Regions from separate parts of the Aeromonas allosaccharophila genome, predicted to be linked through region 1. Evidence: riboswitches for the same ligand, from Rfam matches in the RefSeq annotation. Region 1 holds a riboswitch; the other holds the start of a gene.

The links. Region 1 has a riboswitch for lysine ahead of lysC (lysine-sensitive aspartokinase 3). Riboswitches for the same ligand answer to the same signal wherever they lie in the genome.
Region 2: linked by a shared signal. The riboswitch ahead of I6G90_RS03575 (Na+/H+ antiporter NhaC family protein) and the one ahead of lysC (lysine-sensitive aspartokinase 3) in region 1 are both predicted to bind lysine.

Annotation. Positions count from the first base shown of each region.
Region 1 covers NZ_CP065745.1:1,610,839-1,626,291, forward strand. The annotation lists gene I6G90_RS07190 (AAA family ATPase) at 1-2,149, shown strand, start outside; gene I6G90_RS07195 (alpha/beta fold hydrolase) at 2,174-2,992, opposite strand; gene I6G90_RS07200 (MmcQ/YjbR family DNA-binding protein) at 3,111-3,494, shown strand; gene I6G90_RS07205 (GNAT family N-acetyltransferase) at 3,491-3,967, shown strand; gene I6G90_RS07210 (DUF3802 family protein) at 4,025-4,360, shown strand; gene msrA (peptide-methionine (S)-S-oxide reductase MsrA) at 4,623-5,255, opposite strand; gene argA (amino-acid N-acetyltransferase) at 5,524-6,852, shown strand; lysine riboswitch at 6,960-7,183, shown strand; gene lysC (lysine-sensitive aspartokinase 3) at 7,274-8,626, shown strand; gene I6G90_RS07230 (protein kinase family protein) at 8,709-9,794, opposite strand; gene I6G90_RS07235 (LTA synthase family protein) at 10,050-12,305, shown strand; gene I6G90_RS07240 (S66 family peptidase) at 12,369-13,385, opposite strand; gene I6G90_RS07245 (patatin-like phospholipase family protein) at 13,655-14,497, shown strand; gene asrA (anaerobic sulfite reductase subunit AsrA) at 14,698-15,453, shown strand, end outside.
Region 2 covers NZ_CP065745.1:779,149-794,601, reverse strand. The annotation lists gene I6G90_RS03585 (flavohemoglobin expression-modulating QEGLA motif protein) at 1-107, shown strand, start outside; gene I6G90_RS03580 (thymidine kinase) at 186-767, opposite strand; gene I6G90_RS03575 (Na+/H+ antiporter NhaC family protein) at 859-2,439, opposite strand; lysine riboswitch at 2,528-2,699, opposite strand; gene I6G90_RS03570 (H-NS family histone-like protein) at 3,003-3,407, shown strand; gene I6G90_RS03565 (cob(I)yrinic acid a,c-diamide adenosyltransferase) at 3,479-4,054, opposite strand; gene I6G90_RS03560 (DUF3820 family protein) at 4,051-4,281, opposite strand; gene queE (7-carboxy-7-deazaguanine synthase QueE) at 4,283-4,954, opposite strand; gene queC (7-cyano-7-deazaguanine synthase QueC) at 5,016-5,723, opposite strand; gene I6G90_RS03545 (tRNA-uridine aminocarboxypropyltransferase) at 5,744-6,367, opposite strand; gene rrtA (rhombosortase) at 6,366-6,959, shown strand; gene pyrF (orotidine-5'-phosphate decarboxylase) at 6,934-7,635, opposite strand; gene lapB (lipopolysaccharide assembly protein LapB) at 7,654-8,820, opposite strand; gene I6G90_RS03525 (LapA family protein) at 8,830-9,114, opposite strand; gene ihfB (integration host factor subunit beta) at 9,273-9,557, opposite strand; gene rpsA (30S ribosomal protein S1) at 9,650-11,320, opposite strand; gene cmk ((d)CMP kinase) at 11,415-12,107, opposite strand; gene ribA (GTP cyclohydrolase II) at 12,356-12,949, shown strand; gene I6G90_RS03500 (LysR substrate-binding domain-containing protein) at 13,031-13,987, opposite strand; gene I6G90_RS03495 (LysR family transcriptional regulator) at 14,051-14,926, opposite strand; gene I6G90_RS03490 (MFS transporter) at 15,022-15,453, shown strand, end outside.

The DNA of each region.
Region 1 (15,453 bases):
TGTACTAGATAATGTAGCAAGCTACAGGTCAAAAACAGAGCTAAAAACAGAGAAAAAAGTCAATATAATCTATGGCTTGAATGGGTCAGGAAAGAGCACTTTTTCAAACTATTTTTATAATTCTGAAAATACAAAATATCAGCAATGCTCTCATATTAGTACTGATGATACAGTTCTCGTTTACAACCAAAAATTCATCCAAGATAATTTCTATGCGAAAGACACTCTGAACGGTATTTTTAGTCTATCCAAGGAAAATAAAGAGGCAAAAGAAAAGGTAGAAGAAATTACTCTTGAATTAGATGGGATTTCTAAAGATAAACAACAACTCCAAAAAGATATAGGTGTTCTTCGCTCTAAAATCGATCAAGCAAAGGAAATCGCTCAGAATAAAACCTGGGAAATAAAGACAAATTACGCAGGTGGTGATCGAGTGCTGGAGTTTTGCCTGAAAGGCAAAATGGGCGGCAAAGAACCACTTTTCAACCACCTGTGCTCTATACCTTTACCAACATCCAAACCATCAAAAACAATTGCAAATCTCAAAGAAGAAGCGAGTGCAATAGATGGTGAATTGGCTATCAAGCACACACCACTTAAAAATTTAGGTATATTTGATCTACCTTCTGATGATTTAATATCGCTCAATGAAATCATTGTTGGGAGTGAAGATAGCCCTGTATCAAAACTTATTATTACACTTAAAAACTCAGATTGGGTAAGTGAAGGCCTTAAGTATCTCGAGAAAATTGATGGCCCTCAGTGTCCATTTTGCCAATCAGAAACAATTACAGATGAACTAGCAAAACAAATCCGTGATTATTTTGACGAAACATATATAGAAAGTGTGAACAACATTAAGTCTATTCAAGTTCGCTATGATTCAATTATTGAAGGCATCCCTAGTCTAGATGACTATAAAGAAAGTCAATTCTCCACAGCCTATATTGTCAAATTAAATGAATATCATGCCAAACTCTCTAAAGATACAAGTGCTAATATTGAACTAATAAAACAGAAAATTGCAAATCCCAGCCTACAAGTCACATTAACCGATGTTTCCAGCTCTGTTGAAGAATTCAATCTTGTTATAGACTCCATCAACAAACTGATAAATGAACATAATGCAAGAATCGATAACTCCACAAACGAACTAAGCCGAATTAAAACTGAGTTTTGGAATATTTTACGATATGAATATGATCAAACAATCAGCAACTTTAATAACATTAAAAAGAATGCTAACAAGGCCATAACTGATAAAGTAAGAGAAGAAACTACGATAATAGAACTAGAAGAAGCAAAAGATGCTGAAAGGGCAGAACATCAGAAATCCACAGTAAACATTGATGATGCGATATTAAACATCAATCAGGGTTTAATTGATATTGGCATTACAGACTTTTTCATAGAAAAATATGAAAATGAGTTATATAAAATAGTTCGCACCGGATCTAATTCGAAAATTTTTTCATCGTTAAGCGAAGGAGAAAAAATGATTATTAGCTTCTTATATTTTAGAGAACTATTCAGAGGGAAACAAAACGCAACAGAAGGGAAATTGAAAAAAATTGCGATTATTGATGACCCTGTATCCAGTCTGTCACATATCTTTGTTTACAACATAGGTCAATTACTAAAAAATGATTTTTTCAATTCAAAGGAAATTGAACAGGTCTTTGTGTTAACTCATAGCTTGTATTTTTTTTACGAACTTGCCGATGCAAATCATGAAAGGAGAGAAATGAATCAGAATTTATTCCGTCTCTCTAAAAATGCAAGTGGCAGTTCTATTAGCTCAATGAAATATGAAGAAATACAGAACGACTATCAATCATATTGGTCTGTAATTAATGATGAAAAACAACCACCCGCTTTAATTGCCAACTGCATGAGAAATATCATTGAATATTTCTTTAACTTTGTACAAAAAGCTGACCTAAGTAATGTAATTCAAAAACCTGAATTAAAAAACATACGATTTCAGTCGTTCTTACGCTATATAAATCGTGAATCACACTCATTAGGTCAGAATATTTTCGATTTTAAAGAGTTCAATTACAATGATTTTAAAGAAGGTTTGAGGTTGGTTTTTGAACATACAGGGTATCCTGAACACTACAAAAAAATGTCAAAAATCAAAACCTAAAGCTAAGAGTTAGCTAAGAGTTTTTTAGGATGGAGGCCTTTGATAAAAATAAGTGTGAACTGCATCCATCTGCTTGGACAAAAACGCCAACGACTGCCGATTAAAGTGATCCGGCTGCTCCACATTGCAAACATGGCCGCAGTTTTCGATGATCTCGAGCTGACTGTAAGGATCGCGGGCCACCTGTTCGCGCACCGGAGCCAGAAACATATGATCCTCCTCCCCCATCACATAGAGGGTCGGGATCGGCAGGGAGCGTTCGCGGAAGTAGCGCATCAGCGGGTTGACCTCGGTGGCGAGGCGGAACCAGCGTTTGAACTCTTTCTGGCAGAGCTTGCGGGCCTCGCGCACAAAGAGGTTGCGCGACTCCTGATGGTGCTGGCGCGGCATGATGATGAAGGCAAACAGCCGGTAGAGCCACATATAGGGCAGGATATGCTGGCCGAGTCGGCCCAGCTGCACCAGCACCCGCGAGCGGATATCGAGCCGCAGGATGGCGCCCCCCAGAACCATGCTTTTGACCCGCTCCGGGCAAAGCTCGGCTAGATGACGAATAAGGATGGTGCCAAGGGAGATGCCGACAAAGTGGGCGCGGCGGATATTGAGATGATCGAGCAGCCGAACGATATCTTCGGTCACTTCCCGAAAGCTGTAGTGGCCCTTGACCACCTGTTGCAGCTGGTGGGACTGGCCGTGGCCGCGCAAGTCCAGCAGCAGCACATTGAAGTGTTCACGATAGGCGCGCAGCTGCTTGAACCAGATGGAGGAGCTGCCACCGGCGCCGTGGACAAACACCACCCAATCCCGCTCGGGACCCAGCTCAAAGGTCTTGTGATACAACATCCAATAGGCTCCCTTGGTGATGGGGGGTATACTCGGCTGCGCGCATATTAACAGAACAGACCCGCCGATAGATATGCGCCTGACATGACCCGGATCACCCCTTGCGCGAGAACTCTCCATGGATTTGACCCGTTTGCGCCACTTTCTGCTGACCCTGCCGGGCGCCACCGAAGATACCCCGTTTGGCCCGGAGATCCTGGTCTACCGCATCGCGGGCAAGATGTTCGCGCTGGTGGATTGGCAGGCCGACCCGCTCACCATCAACCTCAAATGCGAGCCCGAGCTGGCGTTGCTGCTGCGCGAGATCCACCCCGAGGTCAAACCGGGCTGGCATATGAACAAGCAGCACTGGAACACGGTGACGTTAACCGATGCGCTGCCGGACGAGCTGTGGCAAGGCTGGGTGCATCACTCCTATGAACGGGTTGTCGCGGGTCTGCCCAAAGCCAAACGACCACAGGCGCCACGCCCCCTCCACCCCACTGACGACCAGACCTTATGACCCCGGAATTACGTATTGTCCCCCTTAGCGAGGCACATATCCCCGCCCTCGTGAGCCTGTTTGAGCAGGCGGTGCGACGCAGCGGCCCCGAGCACTACAGCGCCGAGCAGGTGGAGCAGTGGGCCCTCGGCGCGCGCCATCCGGGCTTTGTCAGTCAGTTGCGCGAGCACCACGGCTGGGTGGCGGAGCTGGCAAATGTGCCCCTCGGTTTTGTCACCCTGAGCCCCGATGGACACCTCAGTCTGCTCTATGTGAGCGCCGACCATCAGCGCCAGGGATTGGGCAATCTGCTGCTCACCACGGCGCTGGCGGGGGCTCGGGCGCTCGGTCTGAAGCACATCACCACCGAGGCCAGCGCCTTCAGTTATGAGCTATTTTTACGACATGGCTTTACGTTGACCGGGCTGGAGTGCGTAGAGCGGGGCGGAGTCAGTTTTACGCGCCATCGCCTGCACTGCTGCTTGCCAAGCTAGGGCAAGCCACTAAAATACGCTTAATTTTCGTATTGTTACTGTATTGAGGCAGCAACCATGGTGGTAGAAAGTGAAGGCTATATCTCGCTGATCGAGTATCTGGTGGAGAGTTTGGGATTGTTTGAATCCCAACAGCAGAGCAACGGGGAAGAGACCATCGAAGATCTGGTCAGTGGCCGTGTTGCCAGCAACCTGATGGCTATTTGCGAGCAAAATCCCCAGCTCGATCCCAAGGTGCGTTTTGCCATTATGCAGGAGGCCGACGCCGTGGTCGCCGATCTTGAAGAGGTGCTCTCCGCCGTCTGGCTGCGCGCCCCGACCCCGGAACAAAAAGCCTTCCTCATCGAGTTTATTGACCTGATCAAGAACCTGTTTGACAGCGCGATCGGCTGATCTGCCGCTTGGTTCTCCCGCCCAACGCAAGGTTTTCAAAACACGCAGACAGGAAAAGGGCCGCCTTGGTGGGCAGCCCTGCTTGCTATCATTTTCAATCCACCCAAGCGTTCATTCATCAGGTGGTTTTCAAGGCAAGAAATGTGTCTGGACTTTGCATCCGATCCCTGGACGCTACCTAGTTAGTCCTGTCAGGTAGCAATAAGTTCCCGCCAGACCTCATTTATTTTCACTTTTTTTAAGAAAGTCCCTACAAACCTGTTCAGCGGTTCAGATTCGGCGGCAAACAGACTCCAATGCCACCCAATCCGCAGTAGCCATCCGGATTTTTCTCCAGATATTGCTGGTGGTAATCCTCGGCGTAATAGAAGGGTGCCAGCGGCAGAATGCGGGTGGTGATGGCACGGCTGTCGCCGCTCGCCGCCATCGCCTGCTGATAGGCCGCCATGCTCTGCTGGGCAATGATCTGCTGGCTCTCGTCGCCATAGAAGATCACCGAGCGGTACTGGGTGCCCACATCGCCCCCCTGCCGCATCCCCTGCGCCGGATCGTGCTGCTCCCAGAACAGTCTGAGCAGATCGCCGTAGCTGATCACAGCCGGATCAAACACCACCTGCACCGTCTCGGCATGGCCGGTCAGCCCGCTGCACACCTCTTTGTAGGTGGGATTCTGGGTGACGCCACCCTGATAACCGGCCGCGGTGGAGTAGACTCCCGGCTGCTGCCAGAACAGGCGCTCCACGCCCCAGAAACAGCCCATGCCAAACCAGGCCACCGCCATCCCTTCCGGCCAGGGGCCCTGGGTCGGGTTGCCGTTCACCGCATGCTGCTGACCAATCACCATCGCTTCGCGTCGTCCCGGCAGGGCATCTGCCGGTGAAATAATCTGTTCCATGAATTCTGTCCTTGTATAAAACCCTGTGAAATCACACAGCTGACGAAAAGGAGCATCGAAGATAGCAGTTTATCGCGCCGGATCAACCGGCGTGCCCCTCCCCGCTCGCTCCGACGGCTATCTGCGCTTCCTGCCACCGGTTCCCAATCCGCACGGCCAAGCCGCTCCTCGTAGACCAGAAACGGCCAAAATCAATATTTAGTCTTGATTTGTGAATTAATTTTCATATATTGAGCCAATCGCTGTTTTTTTATGGAAGAAATATCAAGTGCGTGAACGCGAACCCAGTCTGGTCAATGCCTTTCGGCAATCCACCCCCTATGTCAATGTGCATCGGGGTGCCACGTTTGTGCTGATGATGGGGGGAGAAGCCATCTGCCACCCCAACTTCGCCAATATCGTCAGCGATATCGCCCTGCTGCAGACACTGGGCATACGCCTGGTGCTGGTGTTTGGTTCACGTCCGCAAAACGATGAGGCGCTGGCCCGCGCCGGTATCGAGGCCCAGTACCACAAACGGATCCGGGTCACCGATGACGAGAGTTTCACCATCATCAAACAGGTGTGTGGCGGCCTGCAATACGACATCACCGCCCAGCTCTCCATGGGGCTCGCCAATACCCCGATGCAGGGGGCGCGGATCAGCGTGGTGAGCGGCAACTTCGTCACTGCCCAACCGCTTGGTGTGGATGATGGCATCGACTTTTGCCACAGCGGCCGGGTGCGCCGCATCGACGTCGAGGGGATCACCCGCCAACTCGATCAGAAGAGTCTGGTGCTCATCTCCCCCATCGGCTGCTCGGTCACCGGCGAGAGCTTTAACCTCAGCTCCGAAGAGGTGGCCCGCCGGGTGGCGGTCGATCTCAAGGCAGACAAACTGATCTGCTTTAGCAGCACCCAGGGGGTGATGGACAGACGCGGCGAAGCCATCTCCGAGCTCTTCCCCGAGCAGGCCGAAGAGCTGCTGGTGGAGCTGGAGCAAGCGGGTGAAGAGATGTCCGGCACCGCCCGCTACTTGCGTGCGGCCATTGCCTCTTGCCGCGGCGGCGTGCCTCGCTCCCATCTGGTGAGCTATCAGGATGATGGCGCCATGCTGCAAGAGCTGTTCAGTCGCGACGGCCTCGGCACCCAGATTGTGCGGGAAAGTGCCGAGCAGGCTCGCGCCGCCACCATCGAGGATATCGGTGGCATTCTGGATCTCATTCGCCCGCTGGAGGAGGAAGGCATTCTGGTGCGCCGCTCCCGCGAGCAGCTGGAGATGGAGATCGACAAGTTCACCATCATAGATCGCGACGGCCTGATCATCGGCTGCGCGGCCCTCTACTGCTTTATGGAAGAGGCGATGGCGGAGATGGCCTGCGTCGCCATCCACCCCGACTACCGCAACTCCAACCGGGGAGATCAGCTGGTGGCCAAGGTGGCCGAGCGGGCCAAGCGGCTCGGCATCCGTCGCCTGTTCGTGCTCACCACCCGCTCCATCCACTGGTTCCGGGAGCGGGGCTTCGATCCGCTGGAAGTGGAAGATCTGCCGGTGGCGCGCCAGCGTCTCTACAACTGGCAGCGCCGTTCCAAGGTTTTGTCAAAAACCATTGCCTAACCCATTGATTCTGCGTTGAGTTAGCCGACAATTTGAACTTTTTCACAAACTCGATTGACAGTGCAATCCAACGCAGGGTATTTCTAAATGCACTCCACCGCCCTGGTGGAGCCAGAAGAGGAGCGCTGCCCAGGCAGCCCAAGGGAGGACGCCAGCGTCCGGTGAACTTGGGTCAGGGGGAGCAGCGCCGAGACGTGTGAGGAGACTGGTGACCTCAACGTCGGCTGCGGGGGCTGAATCCCCCGGGTTGTCATCGGTAGTGATCATCCCCCACCGCGCCCTATCAGGGGCGGTACGGGATGGGCTCTGCAGGTGGAGTGCTTCTGGCCGGGATAGCTTCGTTCATTCCTGCCATTTTCAGCCTCCTCCTCTCTTTTTTGCCCGATGGAACCGGAATCTTAAATTAAGACAGGAGTAAGCAATGAGCCCGATCAATGTCGCCAAGTTTGGCGGAACCAGTGTCGCCAACGCCGCGGCCATGAATCACTGCGCCGATATCGTGCTGGCCAATCCCGCCACCCGGGTGGTGGTACTGAGCGCCAGCGCCGGTGTCACCAACCTGCTGGTCGCCCTGGCACAAGGTGAGCTGGACGAAGCGGGCCGCGACGAGCAGCTGGCCAAACTGGCCGGGATCCAGCAAGCCATTCTGGCCGATCTCGGCAACCCCGGTGATGTGAGCGCCCTCATTCATGGTCAGCTGGACGAAATCCGCCTCATGGCCCAGCAAGCCCACCAGCATACCGATGCGGAGCTGGCCGATCGCCTCATCGCCTGCGGCGAGCTGATGTCTACCCGCCTCTTTACCGAACTGCTGCGTCAGCGCGGCGTCAAGGCCCACTGGCAGGATGTGCGCCAGCTGATGCGCACCGACAGCCGCTTTGGCAAGGCCACCGTCGATCTGGCTACCACCCGCACTCTCTGCCAGCAGACGCTCGGCCCGCAGCTGGGTGACAGCCTCATCATCACCCAGGGCTTTATCGGTGCCGATGGCGATGGTCGCACCACCACGCTGGGTCGCGGCGGCTCTGACTACAGCGCGGCCCTGCTCGCCGAAGCGCTCGATGCCGCCAGTATCGAGATCTGGACCGATGTGCCCGGCATCTACACCACGGATCCGCGTCTCGTCACCCGCGCCCGCCCCATCCCCGAAATCAGCTTTGTCGAAGCGGCGGAGATGGCCACCTTCGGCGCCAAGGTGCTGCACCCCGCCACCCTGCAACCGGCGGTGCGCCAGAATATTCCGGTGTTTGTCGGCTCCGCCAGGGATCCTGCCGCCGGTGGTACCTGGATCCGCGCCAGCACAGATTCAAGCCCGCTGTTTCGCGCCGTCGCCCTGCGCCGCCAGCAGGTGCTGGTGACCCTGCACAGCCTCAACATGTTCCACGCCTACGGCTTTCTGGCGGAAGTGTTCGGCATTCTGGCCCGTCACCGCATCTCGGTGGATCTCATCACCACCTCGGAGGTGAGCGTGTCATTGACGCTGGATCACACCGGCAGCCAGAGCAACGGCGAGCCGATCCTGAGCGACAAGGTACTGGCCGAGCTGGGGCAACTCTGCAAGGTGGAGGTGGAAACCGGTCTGGCACTGGTGGCACTGATCGGCAACCGGATGAGCGAAGTGAACGGGGTGGGCAGTCAGGTCTTTGACGCCCTGCGCGAGCACAACATCCGGATGATCTGCTACGGCGCCAGCGCCCATAACCTCTGCTTCCTGGTCAAGGAGAGCGAGGCGGGCAATATCGTCAATCGCCTCCATCAGGAGTTGCTGGACTGACCCTCACCGCGATGCGTTTCCTACCATGCAACAGGGCGCCGACAAGGCGCCCTGTTTATTTGTGTATCACTGACGTATTGGCTCAGGCAAAGCTGGTGGCGGGCAACTGGCAGGCCACGGCTTCGCGGCGCAGCTGCTGCAAGCGGGCCAGCAGTCCGGTCTGGCCAAGCTCCGTCTCCTGAGAGGAGAGATTGTCCACCAGTAGCGGATAATGCTCCGTCACCGCCTGCATCAGCCAGTCGAGCCGACGCAGGGTCAGCGGGCCGCAGCTCTGGCCGCTCAGATCATCGGCCACATCGAGCCGGTGGCTGCGATACATGTCCCGCCACCAGTTGGCGACCAGCGCCTCGTCGCTCGCCAGTGCGGCGCTCCACTCCCCTTGCAGGGCGTGCAGGCGGGCCAGCACTGGCGCACTGGCCCCTTCACGGATCAGGTGATGGATCTCCCGTTTCACCCACTTGAGGCAGAGCTCGCGCCAGTAGCGAAATTGCTGCAGGGGATCGGCCTCATCGAGCCAGAGCCCGGAGAGAGTGCGGGTCTCCAACCGCTCCGGTACATGGAACTGCGGATCGACCAGACCGTTGGAGTTGTATTCAAAGCGGGGATCGAAGGTCCACATATAGCCAAAGTCGAACACGCTGATCTGCTCACCGTCGTCGAGCAGGTTGCCCGGGCTCGGATCCCAGTCAAACCAGCCCCAGCGGGCCAGCTCCCCCTGCACCTCCAGCATCTGGGCCAGATTGCGTTCGTTGAGCTGATGCACCGGCACGCCCCGCAGCCAGGGGGAGACCAGCACTCCGGCCCGCGCCGAGCCGAAGCTGGTGCAGACCACATGGGAGAGGATGGTGGGATGCAGCTCGCGCAGCGCCTCGATTTCGCGCCGCCGCTCCAGTTCGGTCAGAAAGGCGGTCTTGCCATCGAGGTTGGCCACCAGCGAATCCTGACGCCGCCGCTTGAGACACCAGTGGTGCCCCTCCACCTTGAGGTGAAACACCTCAGCAGTGAGACCGTGACGATAGACCTTGATCACCGCCGGATGGGTATCCTTCAGTTTGACCAGCTGTGCCAGCGGCAACGGGCAGTCACGCTCGCGCCCGATCCGGATCTCTTCCTTGCTCTCCAGCATGCGCAGCAATCTGGCCTGGCGCGCCATCACCTTAGGATTCATACATGTACCTCCTGTCGCTATTGAGAGACTAAACAGCGCCTTTCTCCCAGGCCAGCGGCAAAACCCCATGATGACGCTTTCATCACATATTCCGTGCAACCCCTCGATCGGGATCACAATTTGCAAGGTTGAACTGTAACCAAATATTCATTGAGTGGTCATTAAATTGACAACCCGGAACAAGGCCCGCACCATCGGGTCAAACTCTATGCGGATGAACGATCTCTCCCTCACTCGCTCAAAGGATGAGCTTATATGAATCGCCCCTCCTCAGGCCGCCACCGCGTCCTGAGTCTGCCCTCTCTGCTGCTGGCCCTGCTGGGCGGATTGCTGCTGCTGACGCTGTTATTGCCGCTGATCAATCCCGGCAGCTGGCTGGGCCGTGCCCAGCCGCTGGTGCTGGGCCCCGCCGACAATCCGCTGGCCACCCTCACCCGCCACGCCCTGCTCTATAAAAGCGACAGCCGCGGCCTCTATCTGGTGGTGCGCAGCCAGTGGCAGTTGCGAGGGCCACTGCAAGCGGGGGACAAGGTACGGGTGGAGCTGCTCAACGACAAGGGAGAGCGGATCGACGAGCTGAGTCAGGCGGTGGATAAACGTCAGGTGTGCCGCAATAACCGCTGCTCGCTGGATCTCAACAGCACCCTGCGCGCCCCGGACGACGCGCTGGCCAGCCGCTATCAGCTGCGCATCGGTCTGCTACTCAAGGATCGCCCCGAGAGCGGTGATTTCAGCCAGATCCTGCAAACCCTGCCGGAGCAGGGCTTCAACCTCACCTATCTGGTGGTGAGCCTGACTCTGGTGCTGGCCCTGAGCGCTGCCGTGCTCAAAACCGTGTTGCCAAAGCTGCGCCGCAGCCTGCGCTGGCGGATCATCGGCAGCCTGCTTTTGGGCAACCTCACCTTCGTGCTGCTGCACGGCTTCGTGGTGTTCAAACTGGGGGAGTTTCTGCTCTGGTCAGGCTTTCGGCCGGAGCACTACTATCTCGCCTGGGGCAGCATGGTGCTGGGTTGGAGCCTCTGCGCACTGGCGGGCTTCAACCTCTATATGGGGCTGGTCTTTACCGCGCTTTCGGGCATAGGTCTGCTCGCCAACTTTATGAAGATCGCCATCTACGGCGTGCCGCTCGGGGGGGATGATTTTGGCAACCTGCTGGCGCTGCTGCGGATCCTGCTCGATCAACATCCCATCCTGCCTATTTTCACCCTCTTGCTGGCACTGTTTCTCTGCTGGCGCTTCGCCCTGTCACGCTGGGTGCTGCGCACCGCCGCCGCTACCGTCGCCTTCTTTGCGCTGTGCGTGTTTGCCACCCAGACCGGCAACAAGCTGCTGGGGGCCAACATTCGTTACGTGGACCGCGCGGTCAACTACCACAGGGACATCATCCGCTCCGGCCCCGGCCTCTATCTGTTCAATCTGGTGGACGAGATGCTGCAAAGCGGCAGCGTGTTTCGCTACCCCTTGCAGATCAACGAGCTGACTCCGCAGTTGAGCCATCCGCCCCAGGGCATTGCGCCGCGCTGGGATCTGGTGATCGTGCTGCAATATGAGTCGCTGATGCTCGACTGGCAGGGGCGGATCTGCGCCCCGGCCCCCACCCTCTCCCTGCCTGCCAGCGTGCAGCAGTGGCACAAGACCATCCACTCCCCCACCACTGGCGGCATGACGGTGCTGGCGGAGTTCGAGATGAACACCGGCCTGCCGGTGGGCTTGCTCAAGCAGGGGGTGGTGCCCTACTACTACCTCTCGGAGCAGGTGCCGGGGCTGGCCCAGAGCGCCAGACAGAGCGGCTATAAGACGCTGTTCGCCCACCCCTATGTGGAAAAATTCTGGGGCCGCGCCAAGGCGATCCCGGCGCTCGGCTATGAGGAGCGCTGGTTCGATACCCGCTTCACCACCCTCGAGCACAAGGGGCTTTATATCTCCGACGATGCGCTGATCGACCATATGCTCAAGCGCAGCGAGCAGGATAGCCAGCCGCTGTTTGCCTACGCGGTCACCATGCAGGGGCACGGCCCGTTCGATGGCCCCCGCTATCAGGGGCAGGAGCGCAGCGGAGCCTGCCCGAACCAGAGCGAGAGTGACACCCAGCTGCTCAACACCTACTACACCGGGGTGGTGGATGCCATGGCCTCGCTGGAGCGGCTGCTCAAGACCCTCGACCAGTCGGGCAAGCGCTATCTGGTGGTGGCCTTTGGCGATCACCAGCCGTTTTTGATGTCCGCCGGCAAGGGCATTCACGGTGACAAACCGGCGCGCGATGCCACCTACCAGATCCCCATGATGGCCTTTGCCCGCGCCGATGACCCCCTCAATCTGGCGACCCAGTTTGCTCCGGTGCGCCAGCTCTACCAGATGGGTCAGGCCACTCGTCAGCTGCTGGCGGGGGATATCACCCCCATCGAGGACAAGCCCCTACTCCATCCGGTGCTGGGGGAAGAGAAGGGATTCGACCCCTCAAGCCTGGTGCCGCAGATCCGCGCCAGCTTCCGGCCCGATGCCCTGCCCTGATCCCGCCCCACAAAAACAGACAAGGCCGCATCAGCGGCCTTGTTTTTGACATTCATTTCGCACTCATTCTGCTCGCCACCAGGGCTGCAGCAAGGTGAGCTGCTGGCGGTCGAGATCGAGCGCCACCTCGATACCCAGCGGCAACGTCAGCATGGGGTGGGTATGGGCGCAATCAAACTCCGCCAGAATGGGGAAAGTCGGTTCCCCCACCACCTCCAGCAGGATATCGAGGGGGCGCTTGCCACTGCCCTGATTGTTGAACTGCTCGTGCTTGCCGAGGATAAGCGCGCCGATCCGATCAAACACCCCGCACAGCTTAAGGTGGGCAAAGGAGCGCTCCAGCGTCTCGGCTGATTTCAGGCTGTCCTCGAGCAGCAAAATGTCGCCGTGCTCGATGGCCGGCATATAGGGGGAGCCCCAGCTCCCCGCCATGGTGTTGAGGTTGCCGCCGATCAGCCGTCCCTCAACCCGACCTGAGCCCACCGAGATCAGCCGATTGGGCTGGCACTGCTTGGCCCGGGTCTGGTTCTCCCAGTCCAGCCGTTCATCGCTCCACTGCGCGGGGGTGGGCAACGTGCAGGGGACGCCAGCTTCATCGGCCAATGCAATCTGTAAAAAACTGGCCAGCGTCTCGTCCACCAGCGGCGGCAACTCGCCAAAGGAGGCCACCAGCGCCGGGCCATAAAAAGTAACCAGGCCAGTTTGGGCATGGATGCCGAGCAGCAGCGCCGTCACGTCTGAGTAGCCGACGATGATCTTGGGATCGCGCTTGAGCGCCTCGAAATCGAGGTAGGGCAGCAGGGAGTTGGAGTTGCTGCCGCCAATCACCGACATGATGCAGCGCACTTGCGGGTCGCGAATAAGGGCGTTGAGCTCTTCGGCCCGCGCGGCGATGGAGCCGGATCGCCAGTGATCCTGCTGGCCGGTCAGGCTGCCCGCCTTGAGCCGGAAGCCCTTCCCCTCAAGAAACGCCCTGGCGCGGGCAAAACGGTTGGGGGCCCAGGCGGTCGCCGCGCTGGAGGGGGAGAAAAAAGCGATGGTATCGCCACGTTTGAGCAGCGGGGGAACCAATAACGTCATGACACGCGCATCCTTGCCAACATCCAGCCATTACAGAATCTTTGAGACTCTTACATAACCCCTTTGATCACAACGGGTTTTATCGTTAGAGTTTAGAAATACCAAACACTTGATTCATTATTAACAGATATTCTAAACGCTATCCCCTTCCTAGAATGACCTCATTGCGATGGCCAACACCGGTTGGCTATCAAAGCGGTCGGTCTGACAGCCCGGACGTTTCTCCCCCACTTATCTTTTATCTCTCACTTATCAATGAGGTGCTTGTCATGAATAGAACCGCATCCCCCAGCGCATTGGTTGTAGAAGGCGGTGCCATGCGCGGCATCTTTGCCAGCGGCGTCCTGGATGCGTTTATCGAGCATGACTATCGCCCCTTTGACTTCGCTATCGGCGTCTCGGCTGGAGCCACCAACCTCTTGGCTTACCTCGCCAGTCAGCATGGCCGCAGCCACGACATCCTGACCGAACTGGCGTGCAGCCAGCAGTTTATGGATCCCCTGCGCTTTGCCAAGGGGGGCAATCTGGTGGATATCCACTGGCTGTGGAACACCAGCTGCCGCAAATACCCCCTCGATATCCATCGCTATCGCGAGACCGGCATCCCCTTCTATGCGGTGGTGACCAATACCCTGACCGGCAAGGCGGAGTACATCCGGGTCAAGCCGGAGAACATGAACGAGGTGCTGCCCGCCAGCTGCGCCATTCCCCTCGCCTCCCACGAATACCCGGAGGTACACGGGGTACCGATGACAGATGGGGGGGTGGCCGACTCCATCCCGGTGATCGAGGCCTACCGCCGCGGTGCCCGTCATATGACGGTGATCCTCTCCGAGCCGCTTGGCTACCGGCTCAAACCGATGCCGTTCCCCTGGATGATCCGCACCCTGCTCAAGACCCGCCCCGCGCTGGCCCATGCCCTGGAGCAGCGGGATCGAAGCTATAACGAGGCGCTCGATTTTATCGCCAATCCGCCGGAGGACTGCCAGATCGAGGTGATCGCCCCGGCCAACTACTTCCCCGTCTCCCGTTTTACCCGCGATATCAACAAGCTGGAGATGGGATACGTGATGGGCAAGTGCGCAGGCTATCAGGCCGCCCTGCTCAATTGATAAGGGTTTTACAGGCATGACCCGACCTGCCGCGACGCACGCGCCGCCAACACAATAACCATCGGGTCAGTTGAGCAACATGAGTCATAAAAACAGACCGTGGCGAGGCAAGCGCGGCCAGAACCGATGCCAGACATCCTGACCGGCCCGCTCCTCATCCCTATGCCAGGGCATCTCACCCTCATACAAGGTGTTTATTTATGTCGTTTCTTCTCACCCATCCCGCGCTGGCGCAGCTGTTCGAGCGGCTGCTGCCCGATTACCGGATCATGGCGCCCGCGGCCGAATATCGGGGCGGCCGCTTCTCCGACACCGACAACGTCACCTACCACAGCATCCGCCATCCGGCCGATCTGGTGTGGCAGGAGAAGTCCCACTTCTCCCCGAAAGAGGTGGTGCTCCCCATCACCCAGACCTTGTTCCACTTCGACAATCTGGAGCTGCGCGAATCAAAGGTGGAGGCCAAGCCCACCCTGCTGTTCTTGCGCAGCTGTGATATCCACGCTCTGCGCAGGCTGGATCAGGTCTACCTGAAAAATGGCCAGAACAGCGACGTCTACTACGCCCGGCTGCGCAGCAAGCTCAAGCTGGTGCTGCTGGAGTGCCGTGAGAGCTTCGAGAACTGCTTCTGCGTCTCCATGGGCAGCAACGAGACCCAGGACTACGCCGCCGCCATTCGTCTGAGCGATGAGGGGGCCCGCATCGAGGTGAAGGATCCCGAGCTGCTCGGCTACTTTGCCGAACTCGGTGAATCCGACGACTTCACCCCGGAATTTGTCCAGAGCAACCCGGTCAAGGTACGCACTCCGGACAGCATCTGTGACGACCCCCAGCGGATCCGCCAGATCCTCACCGCTCATCCGGTCTGGGCCGAGTATGACAGCCGCTGCATCGGCTGCGGTCGCTGCACCACCTCCTGCCCGACCTGCAGCTGCTACAGCGTGCACGACCTCACC
Region 2 (15,453 bases), 830 kb from region 1:
TGTCGCTGGTCGATATTGGCCGGGTACAGCACCATTTTCGCCAGCTGTTTCAACGCCTGCCGGTGGCCGATCCCATCATTGCGCCGGTGGATATCGAGATCGACTGAGCCTCAGAGAACCAAGCGGGGAAAGAAAAAGGGCGCCAGATTGGCGCCCTTCTCGACTATACAAATATCGCAGCCGGATTACTTGTAGGCGCGACCTTCCAGATAGTGCTTGCGGCACAGTGACACATAGCGATCGTTGCCACCGATCTCCACCTGTTCGCCATCGCGCATCACCTGACCCGCTTCGTTGACCCGGGAGTTCATGTGGGCCTTGTTGCCGCACCAGCAGATGCTCTTCAACTCTTCAAACTTGTCGGCCAGACAGAGCAGATGGTAGGAACCGGGGAACAGCTCGCCACGAAAATCGGTCTTGAGGCCATAGGCCATCACCGGAATATCCTGCTCATCGACGATGCGGGCCAGCTGGTAGACCTGCTCACGGGTCAGGAACTGGGCCTCGTCCACGATGAAAACATCGATATGTTTCTTCGCATGGCGCTCTTTCACCATTTCAAACAGATCACAGCTGTCGCTGAACACGTCCACCTTCAGCTCAAGGCCAACCCGGGCACTGATCACCCCGACCCCGAAACGGTCATCGATGGCTGGCGTCATCGCCAGAGGATGCATGCCCCGCTCCAGATAGTTGAAGTGCGCCTGAATGAGCTGGGTGGATTTGCCTGAATTCATGGTGGCAAATTTGTAGTGCAGAGAAGCCATGATACTGTTCCGAAACTGAATTTATGGGGCGCATGCTAACCAAAGCCCCCGACAAAACCAAGGGGCCCGCGGGCCCCTTGCTCTATAAATGTTACGCGGTGGCCAGAGCTGGCCGCGCTTTGGCCTTTTTCAGGTGATAGCTGGTAAAAAGCACGAACCAGAGGGCACTGACGCTGAAACCGGCCAGGCTGGAGTGCATCACCCCCATCGCCAGGTAACCGATAGCCGCACCGAAGGCGATGGCCAGTGCATAGGGCAGCTGGGTCATCACGTGATCGATGTGATGGCAGCCGGCGCCGGTGGCAGAGAGGATGCTGGTGCTGGAGATGGGTGAGCTGTGATCCCCGAATACCGAGCCTGCCAGTACCGCGGCCAGCATCGGCAACATCAGGCTGATGTCACTGGCGGCGGCCATGTCACCGGCCAGCGGCAGCATGATACCGAAGGTGCCCCAGCTGGTGCCGGTGGCAAATGCCATGGCACAGGAGAGGATAAAGACCACGGCGGGCAGCACTTCGATCGGCAGGTTGCCGTTAGCCAGCGAAGCCAGGTACTTGCCGGTCTCCACATCGCGTACCACGGCACCGATGGTCCAGGCGAACAGCAGGATATTGATGGCTGGCAGCATGGCCATGACACCTTGCGGAGCCGCCTTGATCCAGTTCTTGGCACCCAGCTTCAGGCGCATGGCCAGACCGATGGAGACCACCAGACTGCACAGGGCACCGTAGACCAGCGAGGAGCCGACGTTGGTGTTTTCGAACGAACCGAGCACGCTAAACGGCAGCCCTTTCTCGCTCAGCACCGCCGCACCGGAATCGATCATGAAATAGATGGTGGCCGCGGTCAGGGTCAGGATCGGCAGCACCATGTCAATCATGCCGCCGTTGCTCTCTTCCGGGCTCTCCATATCCAGACCGATGGGGCGGCCCTTGGACTCATCCCACAGCTTGCCTTCCAGCGCCCACTCTTCGTGTTGACGCATCGGGCCGATATCGAGCTGACAGGCAATCACCACCAGCACCATGATCAGGGTGAAGACGGCGTAGAGGTTCATCGGGATCATCTCGACAAACGCCGCGATGGGGCTCTGTTCGGTCAGACCGTGGGCCGCCATGATGCCGCCAACCAAGGCGATGATATAGGCGCCCCAGGAGGAGATGGGCATCAGCACGCAGACCGGCGCCGCGGTGGAGTCCAGCAGATAGGCCAGTTTGGCGCGGGAGATCTGGAAGCGGTCGGTGACCGGACGGCAGATGGCCCCCACCGACAGGCTGTGGAAGAAGTCATCGATAAAGAAGGCAAACACCATCATGCCGGTCAGCGCTTTGGCGCCCTTGCGGGTCTTGGCACGACGCTCGGCCCACTCGGCAAAGGCACGGGTCGCCCCGGAGACGCTCATCAGACTGATGAGGCCGCCCAGCAGCAGCATAAACAGGATCATGTTGACGTTGTCACGATTGAGCGCGCCATCGACCCAGAAGATCTTGAGCACGGTATTCAACATGTAATGCAGGGAGTCGAGGGGCGAAAACTGATTGAGCAGCAGACTGCCGGTAACGATGCCCACACCAAGGGACAACAGCACGCGGCGGGTCAGGATCGCCAGCGCGACAGCCAACAGAGGGGGAAGTACGGACCAACCGGAGTCGGCGAAATGACTAATGTCCATGATCTCTTTGCACCTAAAGATTACAGGTGGAGATCTACCGAGAGGATCTAAAGAAACAAAACCTATGGGGAGGTCATACTCCTCAGCCCCTTCAGGTAGCGCTCCATAGTGGATGACTATGGCAGTCCTGCACCTATTAGATGCAGAACCAGCAGCCCGGTATGATGGCCTGGCCACTTCGGCGCTGACTCCTTTCCTTGTGCATCACAGGCATCACCCTCCGCACAAATACTCATAGGCAGCGCGCCTCTACTTAAAGGTATTCGCCGAGCATTTTATCGAGATGGCAGCTTATAGCAAGTTTTTTGATTAAATAGTCATGATAAACATATCAACGTCGGAAAATGGTAGTCAAATGATGCAACAACGCCAGCTTTGACGCTATTTTCACCTACTGCGGTTTCATTGGCATCCAATCACCAAGCCCTATCGCTGGGCATATTAAATATCTGCATTGATGATCGCCACGGATATAATATTTAACCCGGCTTGACTTATTTAAATCGCCAAGCAAGAATCAGCTGGAACATAATATTTTTCTCTGACTCGACGTGGTAACTCCTATGAATGAATTTTTAAAGGTACTGCTTAATATCCGCAGTCTGCGTGCGACCTGCCGCGAACTTTCTCTGGAACAACTGGAAGAGGCACTGGAAAAACTCTCTGCTATCGTTGCCGAACGCCAGCAGGATGAAGCTGCCGAGCGTCAGGCCCGTGAAGAGCATCTGCGGAAAATTAACGAATATAGCGAAATGCTGAAAGCCGCCGGTATTGACCCGGCAGAATTGGTAAGCGTTGTCGCCACCACCCCCGGCAAATCAGAAAAAGCCAAACGCGCGCCACGTCCGGCCAAATATCGCTATCAGGATAATGGCGTAGAGAAAACCTGGACCGGCCAGGGCCGTATGCCTTCGGCCATTGCCAGTGCGGTGGCAGCAGGCAAATCACTGGAAGATTTTGCTATCTGACAGCTTTTGTGTTGCGAATAAAAAAACCTCGCCAAGGCGAGGTTTTTTTATTGCCGCTTAAACGTGAAATATCAGATAGCCGATTGCGGGCGATCTGCAGCCTTTACCCACAGCACTTCACGCGCTCCTGCCACGCAGATGAGGTAGCGGGCAACGGTAAAGAACCAGTCACTCATCCGGTTCAGATAGGGCAGCACCTCGGGATTGACCCGCTCTTCCCGGCTCAATGTCAGCAGCAAGCGCTCGCAATGACGCACCAAAGTTCGCACCACATGTGCTTGCGCCGCGGCACGGGAACCACCGGGCAATATAAATTGGCGCAGTGGTGGCAATGGCTCGCTATAACGATCTATCTGCTGTTCAAGGCGAGTTGTCCAGGCAGCATTAACCTGCCAAATCGATTCATTCTGGACGGCGCTGGAGAATGCCAACTCGCCCCCCAGATCAAACAACTCCTGTTGCAACAGCTGTAAATCAGCCAATAAGCCGACCTCTTGCGACGGCACGTCACAAATCAGCAAGCCAATATGGGAGTTGAGCTCATCGATATAACCGTAGGTCTCGACCCGCAAATGATCCTTGGGCAACTGGATACCATCGGCCAGCCGGGTCATGCCCTTGTCGCCCTGCCTCGTATATATTCTCATACCGACATCCTGTTAATAATGGGAATAATCATGGACTCGAGTCCATTGAGTTTGATCTCGTAAGCCAGCGCCAGCGTCTGGCCCAATTTACCCGCAGGAAAACCGCTGCGCGCCATCCACACCAGATAGGGCTCGGGAATATCGATGATACGCCGCCCCTGATATTTACCGTAAGGCATCTTGTTGGTCAGCGTCAGCAACACCTGTTCGTCGGAGAGCCAATCCATATTAATCGATATCCAGATATTTATGAGTCTGGATGGAGAGTCGCCAGTTACGCGCGATACAGGTATCCATCGCCAATTGGGTAGCCCTTGGCTTCTGGCTGATCGGCTGCAAGGCAATGACCACATCCGGGCGCAGGGTCGCGGTAGCCAGCAGCGCATCCAGCTCTTCAATATGGTGCTCGGTCGCCACCGGATGCTTGATCTCGTTGGCCCGCTCCAGCGCCGAGACCAGCACAGGCAGCCCCCCTTTCATGCCGATCTTGGGAGAGACGGTCACCCAGGTCTGCTCATGGGTCTTGATCTCGCTGGTACCACTGGTTTCAATCTGCACCTGATAACCCGCCGCCAGCAGGGCTGACGAGAGTTCGTGCAGCTCGTAGAGGCAGGGTTCACCCCCGGTGATCACCACATGGCGCGCCTGATAACCCAGCTCACTAAAGCTCTTGATAATCTGCGCGGTGCTGAGTGTGCTCCAGCAATCGGATTCGTTGGAGCGATCCAGCACCGCCTCTTTACCCACTTCACGAGCCGGATCAACAACCCAGGTATGACGGGTATCGCACCAGGGGCAGCCCACCGGGCAACCCTGCAGGCGAACAAAGATGGCGGGCAGGCCGGTAAAGATGCCCTCCCCCTGGATGGTCTGGAAAATCTCGTTGATTGGGTAGTGCATCTCGATCACGGCTTGTTGCAAAAGTCGCGGATTATACCCCAAGCCACGGCAAGACGCAGGCTCACTCTGCGCTTTTCTCGCCCAGCCCGGTTTTCTCATACAGCCTGGTCATGATGCCTGCCTTGTCGGCCAGATAGTTGTTCAGGCCACGACTGCGCAGCTCGCAAGCCGGACAAATGCCGCAACCATCACCTGCAATGCCGTTGTAGCAGGTCAGGGTCTGCTGGCGCACCGTGTCGAGGTGACCATAGTGATCCGCCAGTGCCCAGGTCTCGGCCTTGTCGAGCCACATCAAGGGAGTGTCAAAACGAATGTCGCGACCCAGCCCCAGCGACACCGCCTGATTGAGGGCCTTGACGAACTCGTCACGGCAATCGGGATAGCCGGAGAAATCAGTCTCGCAGACACCGGTGATCACCACCTCGGCACCCACCTGATAGGCATAGATGGAGGCCAGGGTCAGAAACAGGATATTGCGGCCTGGCACGAAGGTGTTGGGCAGCCCGTTATCCTGCAGCTCGCAGCTGACCGGAATGTCGTCACGGGTCAGGGCAGAGACCGCCAGCTCATTGAGCAGCGTCACATCCATCACCTTGTGGGCGGCGATCCCCAGCGCACTGCCCAGACGGCGCGCGGTGTCGATCTCTTCCCGATGGCGTTGACCATAGTCAAAGGTGATGGCGTGTACTTCATCATACTGCGCCAATGCCTGTACCAGACAGGTGGTGCTGTCCTGACCGCCACTGAAAACCACGACTGCTTTTTTCATCTTGATAACTCCTTCAAATGTCACGCGCGGCGGCCTTCGGCAAAGTCCTGCCACTGCGTATTCAACCGGTTAAACAGGGTCAGCAAGGGCGCATAGCGCTCCGGCCTCCCCTCCCACCGGGACAAGAGGTGATAGCCCGCCTCTATGGTAGAGAGGGCATCGGGAAAGGGTTTCTTGCGAATGGCATATTGACCGGCAACGGTACCAATGCCGATGCGGGGCAAGCGAGCCAGTGCCGGATTGCTCTGCAACATGCGATAGGCTTTGCGCCAGGTGCCGTCGAGCAAGATAAAGGCGATGGACGTTTCGCCAGAGGGTTCACTCTCCCGCTGTTGGCGAAGATCGGTCAGCGAAATGGCATCCTCATCCGGCCAGAGTAGATAGCAGCGACGGGAAGGATCGGCGAGCAGCCCGCTCAGCCACACATCGCGGGAAAAGTCCTCCCCCACATGGATCTCGCACTGTTGCAAAGAGGCCGCCAGCAGCGCCGCAGTGCCCTTGGGATGTGCTACCTCGTTGGGGTGCTGCAAGATGTAGAGGGGCGTGTGATTGTCAACCGGCACAATATAATCGCACAGGCAGGCTTTGAGGGCTCGGGTGCAACGTGTACAGTATCGACTGTTCTTGTCGTTGGACTGTTTCATGTTGTCAGACAAATCTGGATTGCTCTGGGTTATCACGCTCTCTCTCACCAGCTTGCTACTCTTCTTTACCGTTCCCAATCTTCAGCTCTCCTTCGATCGACCCTTGATCGCAGGTGGCGAAGGGTGGCGGATCATAACAGGCAATCTGGCTCATACCAATCTGTGGCACCTGCTGCTCAATCTAAGCGGCCTCGCCATTCTCTATAGCCTGTTTCGCGACTACCTGGGTCAGGCCCGCCTGCCGCTGCTGATGTTGCTGCTCTGGCTGGCGGTGGGCTTGGGGATCTGGTGGTGGTGCCCGCAGACCCAGTGGTACATGGGGCTATCCGGCTCGCTGCATGGCCTGTTTGTCTGGGGGGCGATGCAGGATATCCGCCACGGACGCCGCACATCGGGCTGGCTGCTGCTGGCAGGAATGGGGCTCAAACTGGCGATGGACTTCTACAACGCAGGAGAGAGCCCGATCTCCACCCTGATCAATGCCAGGGTACACATCGGCTCTCATCTTATCGGGGCCGGTGCAGGCCTGTTGCTCGGCCTGCACCGTGTATCACTGAGTGAGCCGGTTACGCACCAGCCAGCTCGGCATTGATACTGGCCAGCATGGCGGCCGGATCGGCAGCCTGGGTAATGGGGCGACCGATAACCAGATAATCGGAACCGGCCTCGACCGCCGCTTTGGGGGTCATCACCCGGCGCTGATCGCCCGCCGCAGAACCGGTCGGGCGAATACCCGGGGTCACCAGCTTGAAATTGGCGCCCAGCAAGGCTTTCAGCTCATGAGCCTCGTTGGCAGAGCAGACCACCCCATCCAGACCGGAGGTCTTGGTCAGGGTAGCCAGCCGGATCACCTGCTCGGCCGGGCTCACATCCAGACCGAGGGGGATCATATCGGACTGCTCCATGCTGGTCAGCACGGTCACACCAATCAGCAGCGGCGCCTTGTCGCCATATTGCAGTAGCGCCTCTTTGGCGGCACGCATCATCCGCTCACCACCACTGGCATGCACGTTGACCATCCAGACACCGAGTTCGGCACTGGCTGCCACGGCTTTGGCAACGGTATTGGGAATATCGTGAAACTTCAGATCCAGAAAGACATCGAATCCCTTGGCCACCAGCTGGCGTACAAACTGCGGGCCAAACAGGGTAAACATCTCCTTGCCTACCTTGAGACGGCACTGGGCCGGAGAGATACGTTCAACGAACGCTAAGGCATCTGCCTCGTGCTGATAATCCAGCGCTACCAGTACTTTGGGATCTTGCATCTCACATCCTATTGCTTGTTATTCACCGTCCAGACCACGGATCGGCTTGATGGAACCCCACTGGCGGCAAGACGGGCACTGCCAGAACAGCGAGTGAGTGGCAAAGCCGCACTGCCGACACTTGTGGGTTGACTTGATTTTGATCTGCTCGCCGACCAGCTGTTGCAGCAGTTCGAGGCTCTCCTTGGCAGGCCCCTCCTCCGCACTGGCCAGCTGAAAACCCACCAGCTGGTAAAAGCCTTTCATCGACGGGTGACGACGCAGCTGACGCAGCACCAGTGAACGGGCCTGACTCAGGCCATCACGCTCTTCCACCAGCTTGGCAAGGGCCAGGGTCACGCTGACGCCGGCGTGATCTTCCACCGCCTTTTCAAGCAGCGGGATCAAGGCAGTCGTGCGGCCCAACTGCTGATAACACTCGAGCAATTTGGGCATTGCCTCGGATGCAAAGTCGATATCCTGCTCGAACACCCGCAGCAACTCCTTGCTGGCCTGCTCATACTCCCCCTCTGCCATGGCAAGCTCAGCGAGGCGCAAACTGGCCCGGGCACATGCCGGATTGATGGTGAGCGCCCGTTTGAGCTTGGCCAGCCCCTCCCCTTTATTGCCGTCACGCAGCGCAATCTCGGCTTGTTCGCAATAGAAGTGAGAAATGGGGTCGGCCAGCTTCTTGCCCTGATATTTTTGCAGACGCACCGCCACATCGATGGCCTTGTCCCAATCCCGCAACTGCTGATGGATGATCAACAGCTGTGCCAGCGCCGTCTCTTCATAATCACTGTCGTCACACAGCTCATTCCAGAGCGCTTCAGCACGGTCTAGCAAACCGGCAGCCAGAAAGTCGCGAGCCAGCTCCTGCAAGGCCAGCTGGCGCTGCTCCCTAGTCAGTTGGCGGGTCACCAGATTCTGGTGGATCTTGATGGCACGATCGACCTCCCCGCGCTGGCGAAACAGGTTGCCGAGGGAGAGGTGTGTTTCGATGGTTTCACTGTCCACCTCAAGCAGCTGGATAAAGAGATCCACCGCCTTGTCAGATTCATCGGACAGCAAATAGTTGAGGCCCGCCACATACTGGCGGGAAAACTGGTTACTCTGTTTCTGGGTGTCCTGGCGAACACTCCTGCGCCCCATGTACCAGCCATAACCGGCGGCGATGGGCAACAGCAGGAAAAGCAGTTCAAGCATTGAGGAACATTATTCCTTACCCGGTGACCGGGCCAGCTCCAACTCGCGGGATTGACGACGCATGGTGCGGTTGAGGGTGCGGTTTTGCATTTTCAGGCGCAGGAACAGCAGGCCGAATACCAGCCAGCCCAGCAAAAAACCGCCAGCGAAGAAGAAACCCAACAACATGGCAAGCGAGAACTCGCCCTGAGCAATCAGGTAATTGAACTGAACCAGCTGGCCGTTTTGTGAGCCCAGCGCCAGGGTCAGAACAAACACCAGCACCAGCGGAATGAGGGCCAAAATACGCTTCATAAGAGCTCCCTGTCAGTATCTAATGAGAGGCTGATTATCCTTAAAATCGCAGGCAGACTCTAGAGTGAATGGGAAAAGAGTTTAAGAAACAAGACGATTGGCACAGGAATCGGCGCCAAAAACAAAAAAGGCATACCCGAGGTATGCCCATTTCTGCATTATTCAATGATGTTGACGCGCTCGCGCAACTCTTTGCCAGGTTTGAAGTGCGGGACATATTTCCCGGTCAGTTCAACCTTGTCCCCGGTCTTGGGGTTGCGTCCCACACGGGGCGCACGATAGTGCAGTGAAAAACTGCCAAATCCGCGGATTTCAATCCGGTCGCCGTTTTGCAAGGTCGACGCCATCTGTTCAAGGATCTCCTTGATGGCGGCTTCGACATCCTTGGCCGGCATATGCATGCGGCTGGATGCCAGTTGTTCGATGAGATCTGATTTGGTCATAACGTTAAATCTCCTTCCCCGATCACATGCAATATTAATTTTGCCAGGATAAAAAAGGGCGGCGCAATGCCGCCCTTTTCTTGCATCAAGGATTACTCACCCTTGGCGGCTTTGAACGCTTCCATCATAGCATTGCTGAACACAACTTCTTCTTGTTGGTTCAGGCTATCGATAGCAACACGCTCATCAGCCTCGTCCTTAGCACGGACAGACAGGCTTACGGTGCGGTTCTTACGATCAACGCCCATGAATTTAGCTTCTACTTCGTCACCAACAGACAACACCAGAGTGGCGTCTTCTACGCGGTCACGAGCAGCGTCGGAGGCACGCAGGTAGCCTTCTACGCCGTCAGCCAGTTCGATAACGGCACCTTTGGCATCAACCTCGGTAACCTTACCCTTCACGATAGCACCTTTCTTGTTGTCAGCCAGGTACTTGTTGAACGGGTCTTCTTCGATCTGCTTGACACCCAGGGAGATGCGCTCACGCTCCGGATCTACTTGCAGAACAACGGCTTCGATCTCGTCGCCTTTCTTGAATTCACGCACGGCTTCTTCGCCCTGGTTGTTCCAGGAGATGTCAGACAGGTGAACCAGACCGTCGATGCCGCCATCCAGACCGATGAAGATACCGAAGTCAGTGATGGACTTGATCTTGCCGGAAACACGGTCGCCTTTGGCGTGAGTTTCGGCAAACAGCTGCCACGGGTTGGATTTGCACTGCTTCAGACCCAGGGAGATACGACGACGCTCTTCGTCGATGTCCAGAACCATCACGTCAACCACGTCGCCAACGTTAACAACTTTGGACGGGTGGATGTTCTTGTTGGTCCAATCCATCTCGGATACGTGTACCAGGCCTTCAACGCCTTCTTCGATTTCAACGAAGCAGCCGTAGTCGGTCAGGTTGGTCACGCGGCCAGACAGACGGGTGGTCTCCGGGTAACGCTTGGCGATAGCAACCCAAGGATCTTCGCCCAGCTGCTTCAGACCCAGGGATACACGGGTACGCTCGCGGTCGAACTTCAGAACCTTGACAGCGATCTCGTCGCCAACGTTGACGATTTCGGAAGGATGCTTAACGCGCTTCCACGCCATGTCGGTGATGTGCAGCAGGCCGTCAACACCGCCCAGATCTACGAATGCACCGTAGTCGGTCAGGTTCTTGACGATACCCTTAACTTCTTGACCTTCTTGCAGGTTAGCCAGCAGGCTTTCACGCTCGGAGGTGTTCTCGGTCTCGATCACGGCACGACGGGAAACAACAACGTTGTTGCGCTTCTGGTCCAGCTTGATGACTTTGAACTCGAGTTCTTTGTTTTCCAGGTGAGCGGTGTCACGGATCGGACGCACGTCAACCAGAGAACCCGGCAGGAAGGCACGGATGCCGTTCAGTTCAACGGTGAAACCACCCTTGACCTTGCCGTTGATGATACCGATAACGGTAGCTTGCTCTTCGTATGCCTTCTCAAGCTGCAGCCAGGCTTCGTGGCGCTTGGCTTTTTCGCGGGACAGCTTGGTTTCGCCGAAACCATCTTCGATAGAGTCCAGAGCCACATCAACGGTATCGCCGACGTTGATTTCCAGCTCGCCCATGGCGTTCTTGAATTCTTCAGCCGGAATAGCGGACTCGGATTTCAGACCGGCGTCAACCAGTACGAAACCGTTCTCGATAGCAACGACAGTACCCTTGACGATGGAACCTTGACGGGTTTCAACGGCGTTCAGGGACTCTTCAAAGAGTTGAGCAAAAGATTCGATCATTGTTTATGTCACAAATGAAACATCCACTTGCAATCCGGCGCAAGCGGGGCTGTTTTAAATAATCTGCGCCATCCTTGGTGCAGACGACCGGGTGTCAGCTTGCGCTGGCATCACCAAGTTGTTGCTCTGCATAGGCGAGCACCGTTGCCAGCACGTCATCTATGGTCATGGCGGTAGAGTCTACCACCAGAGCATCTTCTGCCGGTTTCAGGGGCGCAGTAGCGCGATTTCTGTCGCGATCGTCACGTTCCCGGATCTCGGTTAAAAGACGCTCAAAGTTAACATCAAAGCCCTTATCTTGCAACTGCTTATAGCGGCGCTGAGCCCGTTCTTCGGCGCTGGCGTCGAGGAAAATTTTCACCTCGGCCTCGGGGAAAACCACTGTGCCCATGTCGCGGCCATCGGCGATCAGACCCGGAGCCTGACGAAATGCCCGTTGACGGCGCAGCAAGGCTTCACGCACCCGGGGGAAGGCGGCGATTTTACTGGCGGCATTGCCCACCTCTTCGGTGCGGATGGTTCGTGAGACATCTTCCCCTTCCAGGATCACCTTGACCAGATCCCCTTCAACCTGAAATTGCACATCCAGATTGGCGGCCAGCGGTACTAATGAGGCTTCACTGTCCAGCGCTACATCGTGATGCAGAGCGGCCAGGGACAACACCCGATAGATGGCGCCCGAGTCCAGCAAGTGCCAACCCAGCTTCTCGGCGAGCAGCTGGCACAAGGTGCCTTTTCCTGCGCCACTGGGGCCATCAATTGTCATCACGGGGGCCATCTGAGGCATAACTTCTCTCCTGCACTGTGTTGCTCCCATCCCGAGGGGGTGGGTTAATGGGCGCCGATTATACCCGAATGTGGTGAGCCTGGCAGTCATCAATCCGCACAAAGGACCAAAACCCCGGCGGGCAGCGGTGCTTGTCTCTTACCTGGACATTTCATTAAGCAATGCAGGGACTTGTTCTTATGGTCGTTGCCGACAAGGCGCGCTAAACTGGCCCCCTTTTTTGAGCCGTTAGCAGTAAGGAGCAACCTATGAGCAGCGTTACCCTCGTGGCCAAATCAAAATTGCCAACCCCCTGGGGCACCTTCACGCTGGTAGGTTTTCAGGAAACCGGCACAGGCAAGGATCACGCAGCACTGGTGATGGGCGACATTACCGGTGAAGAGCCTGTACTGGGCCGGATCCACTCAGAGTGCCTGACCGGCGACGCCCTGTTCAGCCTGCGTTGTGACTGCGGTTTCCAGTTGCAGGCCGCCATGGAAAATATCGCCAAGGCGGGTCGTGGCGTGTTGTTGTATGTGCGTCAAGAGGGCCGTGGCATCGGCTTGCTCAACAAGATCCGTGCCTATCACCTGCAGGATCAGGGTGCCGATACCGTTGAGGCCAACGTGGCCCTGGGTTTCGCCGCCGATATGCGCGATTACACCATCTGCGCCGACATGCTCAAGCAGCTTGAGGTCAAGTCACTCAAACTGATGACCAACAACCCGCGCAAGATGAAGGCGATGGAATCCTTCGGCATTCCGGTGGCCGAACGGGTACCGTTGCAGGAAGGGCGCAATCCCCACAACGAGTTCTATCTGTCTACCAAGGCCAACAAGCTGGATCACATGCTGAAGAAGTGAGCCTGCATTGACGAATGCCAGATAGTCAAACGCCTCCAATTCGGAGGCGTTTTTCTTGTGACAGTCGCACATAGCCCAAGGCTATCGCACTGGCACGGTCAGATTGACCAGCAGTGCATCAAGCTCTTCGCCAGTGCGGGCAGCGCAGCATTGATCGACCTGCTCCCGGGTCAATTGCGGCGCGAGACGTGCAATCAGGTCATACAGATAGCCGCACAAAAACGCCCCCCTGCGCAGACCGATAGCAGCCACACCACCAGGTAGCCAGGGCACCTGTTTGAGCAGCAGATCACCATCGCGCTGGGGCTCCCAGGCAAAGGTGGCCATCACCCCGATGCCCATCCCTTGTCTGACATAGGTCTTGAGCACATCGCTGTCGCTCGCACAACAGGCGATCCGGCTCTCGGCATGAGCGCAATCGCTGCCATGAGTGGCAGAAAGCGGCCTTCCGTCGGTCACCAGCGCAAACTCGACCAGCTCGGCCGGGGTCAGCGATGTCGCTTTGGCCAACGGATGATCCTTTGGCAGCACCAAGCCCCGTTGCCACTGAAAACAGGGGAGCATCAGCAGATCGCTCCCCTCCTCCAGATCATCGGCAAGCAGCAGATCGGCAGCGCCATCATGCACGGCTGCTCGGCACTGCGCCGCACTCCCCTGCATCACCGTAACGGCAACTTTGGGAAAGCGGGCCATGAAGCCCTTGAGGATGGCGGGCAGAATATAGCGGGCCTGCAGATGAGTGGCCGCAATGGTAAGAGTTCCCTGCTCAGGATGCACATGCTGCCTGGCCATCACCTTGATGGTAGCGACCTTGTCCAGCACCTCGGCGGCCACTTTGATCACATCCAGACCGATAGGGGTGATCTGGGTCAGGTGTTTGCCGCTGCGCTCGAAGATCTGGATCCCCAGCTCATCCTCCAGCATCCGCACCTGTTTGCTGATCCCGGGCTGGGAGGTAAAGAGGCTCTCGGCGGTGGCCGACAGATTCAGCCTGTGGTTCGCCACCTCGACGATATAGCGCAATTGCTGCAGTTTCATGGTGTAGCCCTCAAGCGAACCCACCATTAATAGTAACAAACTTTCAGCAAGGGCCCGCCGCCATCAGGCCGGGCGCTCCTTGAGCAGGAAATCGCGCAAAGCACGGTTGGCCATGGAGAGCGGATCGCCACGCCGCCACGCCACACAGAGATCGAGATAGATGGGCGGGTCGAAGGGCACACCACTCAGATCCGGTTCCTCTTCCAGCACCATCCGCAAGAAGGTGGTCACCGCAAAGCCTTGCCGCACCACGGCCTTGAGCAGAGGGATGAGGTTGCTCTCGAAGGCGATATCGGGTTCGACGCCCAGGCTCTGGGCCAGCGCCTCCATATGCTCGCGGTGGTAGAAACCGCGGCGAAACAGCGCCAACTCCTGAGCAAAAAACTGCGAGAGGGTCACGGCCGGTTCGCCGCGCAGGGGGTGATCGTCCCCCACCACCATCAACATCTCTTCGCTTAGCAGATGTGCCCCCTCGATGGCGGGCGGCAGATCACTGGTGATGAGAATGGCCAGATCGAGGGAGCCATCCACCATCCGGCTGAGCAACTCGCGGGTACCTGCCTCTTCGACCCGGATCTTGAGCCCGGGATAGCGATGCTTGAAGGCCATCAGACGAGGGGGAAAATAGTAGGAGCCCATCATATAGGGGATCCCGATCCGCACCTCCCCCCGCTCCAACCCCTTCAGTTCGGCCATCTCGGCCTCGGCCTGATGCATTTGCAACAGCAGGCGCTCGGCATGGCGACAGAGCACCTCCCCCTCCGGGGTGAGCCGTACCGCCCGGTCCTGCCGATCAAACAGCCGCAACTCGAGCTGCTGCTCCAGTTTGGCGATGGCCATGCTGATGGCAGGTTGTGCCACATGCAGGCTGTTGGCAGCCTTGGTAAACGAACCGGCATCCCTGACCGCCAGCAGATAGGTGAGCTGTTTCAGATCCATGTATCAATTCGTCTTATGAGATAGATAACTTAAATATATTATATTTATAACCGCAAGGACTCTACCCTGACCAAAAGCTGTCAGGACAATACGCAATGATTGAAGTCGGAAGTCGCGAGTGGATACGTGCAACCCTGGCCCTCAGCCTGGGCTCTTTTCTGGTGTTTCTGAACCTCTACCAGACCCACCCCCTGTTACCCCTGATTGCCGAGGTCTTCTCGGTCAACTCCCTCTCGGCCAGCTGGACCCTGGCAGGCTGCACCGCAGGCCTCGCCGCCTCCCTGCTGATCTGCGCCAGACTGGCGGATCGCCATGGCCGTCGGCAGGTCATGCTGGGCACCCTCACCCTGGCCATCCTGCTCTCGTTGTTGATCCCGCTGGTTGAACAGTTCAGCTCCCTGCTATTGCTGCGCATCCTGCAGGGGGCGCTGCTGGCCGGGCTGCCCGCAACCGCCATCGCCTACATGGGGGAAGAGTTCAGCAAACGGGCGCTGCTCTCGGCGGTGGGGGTCTATATTGCCGCCAAC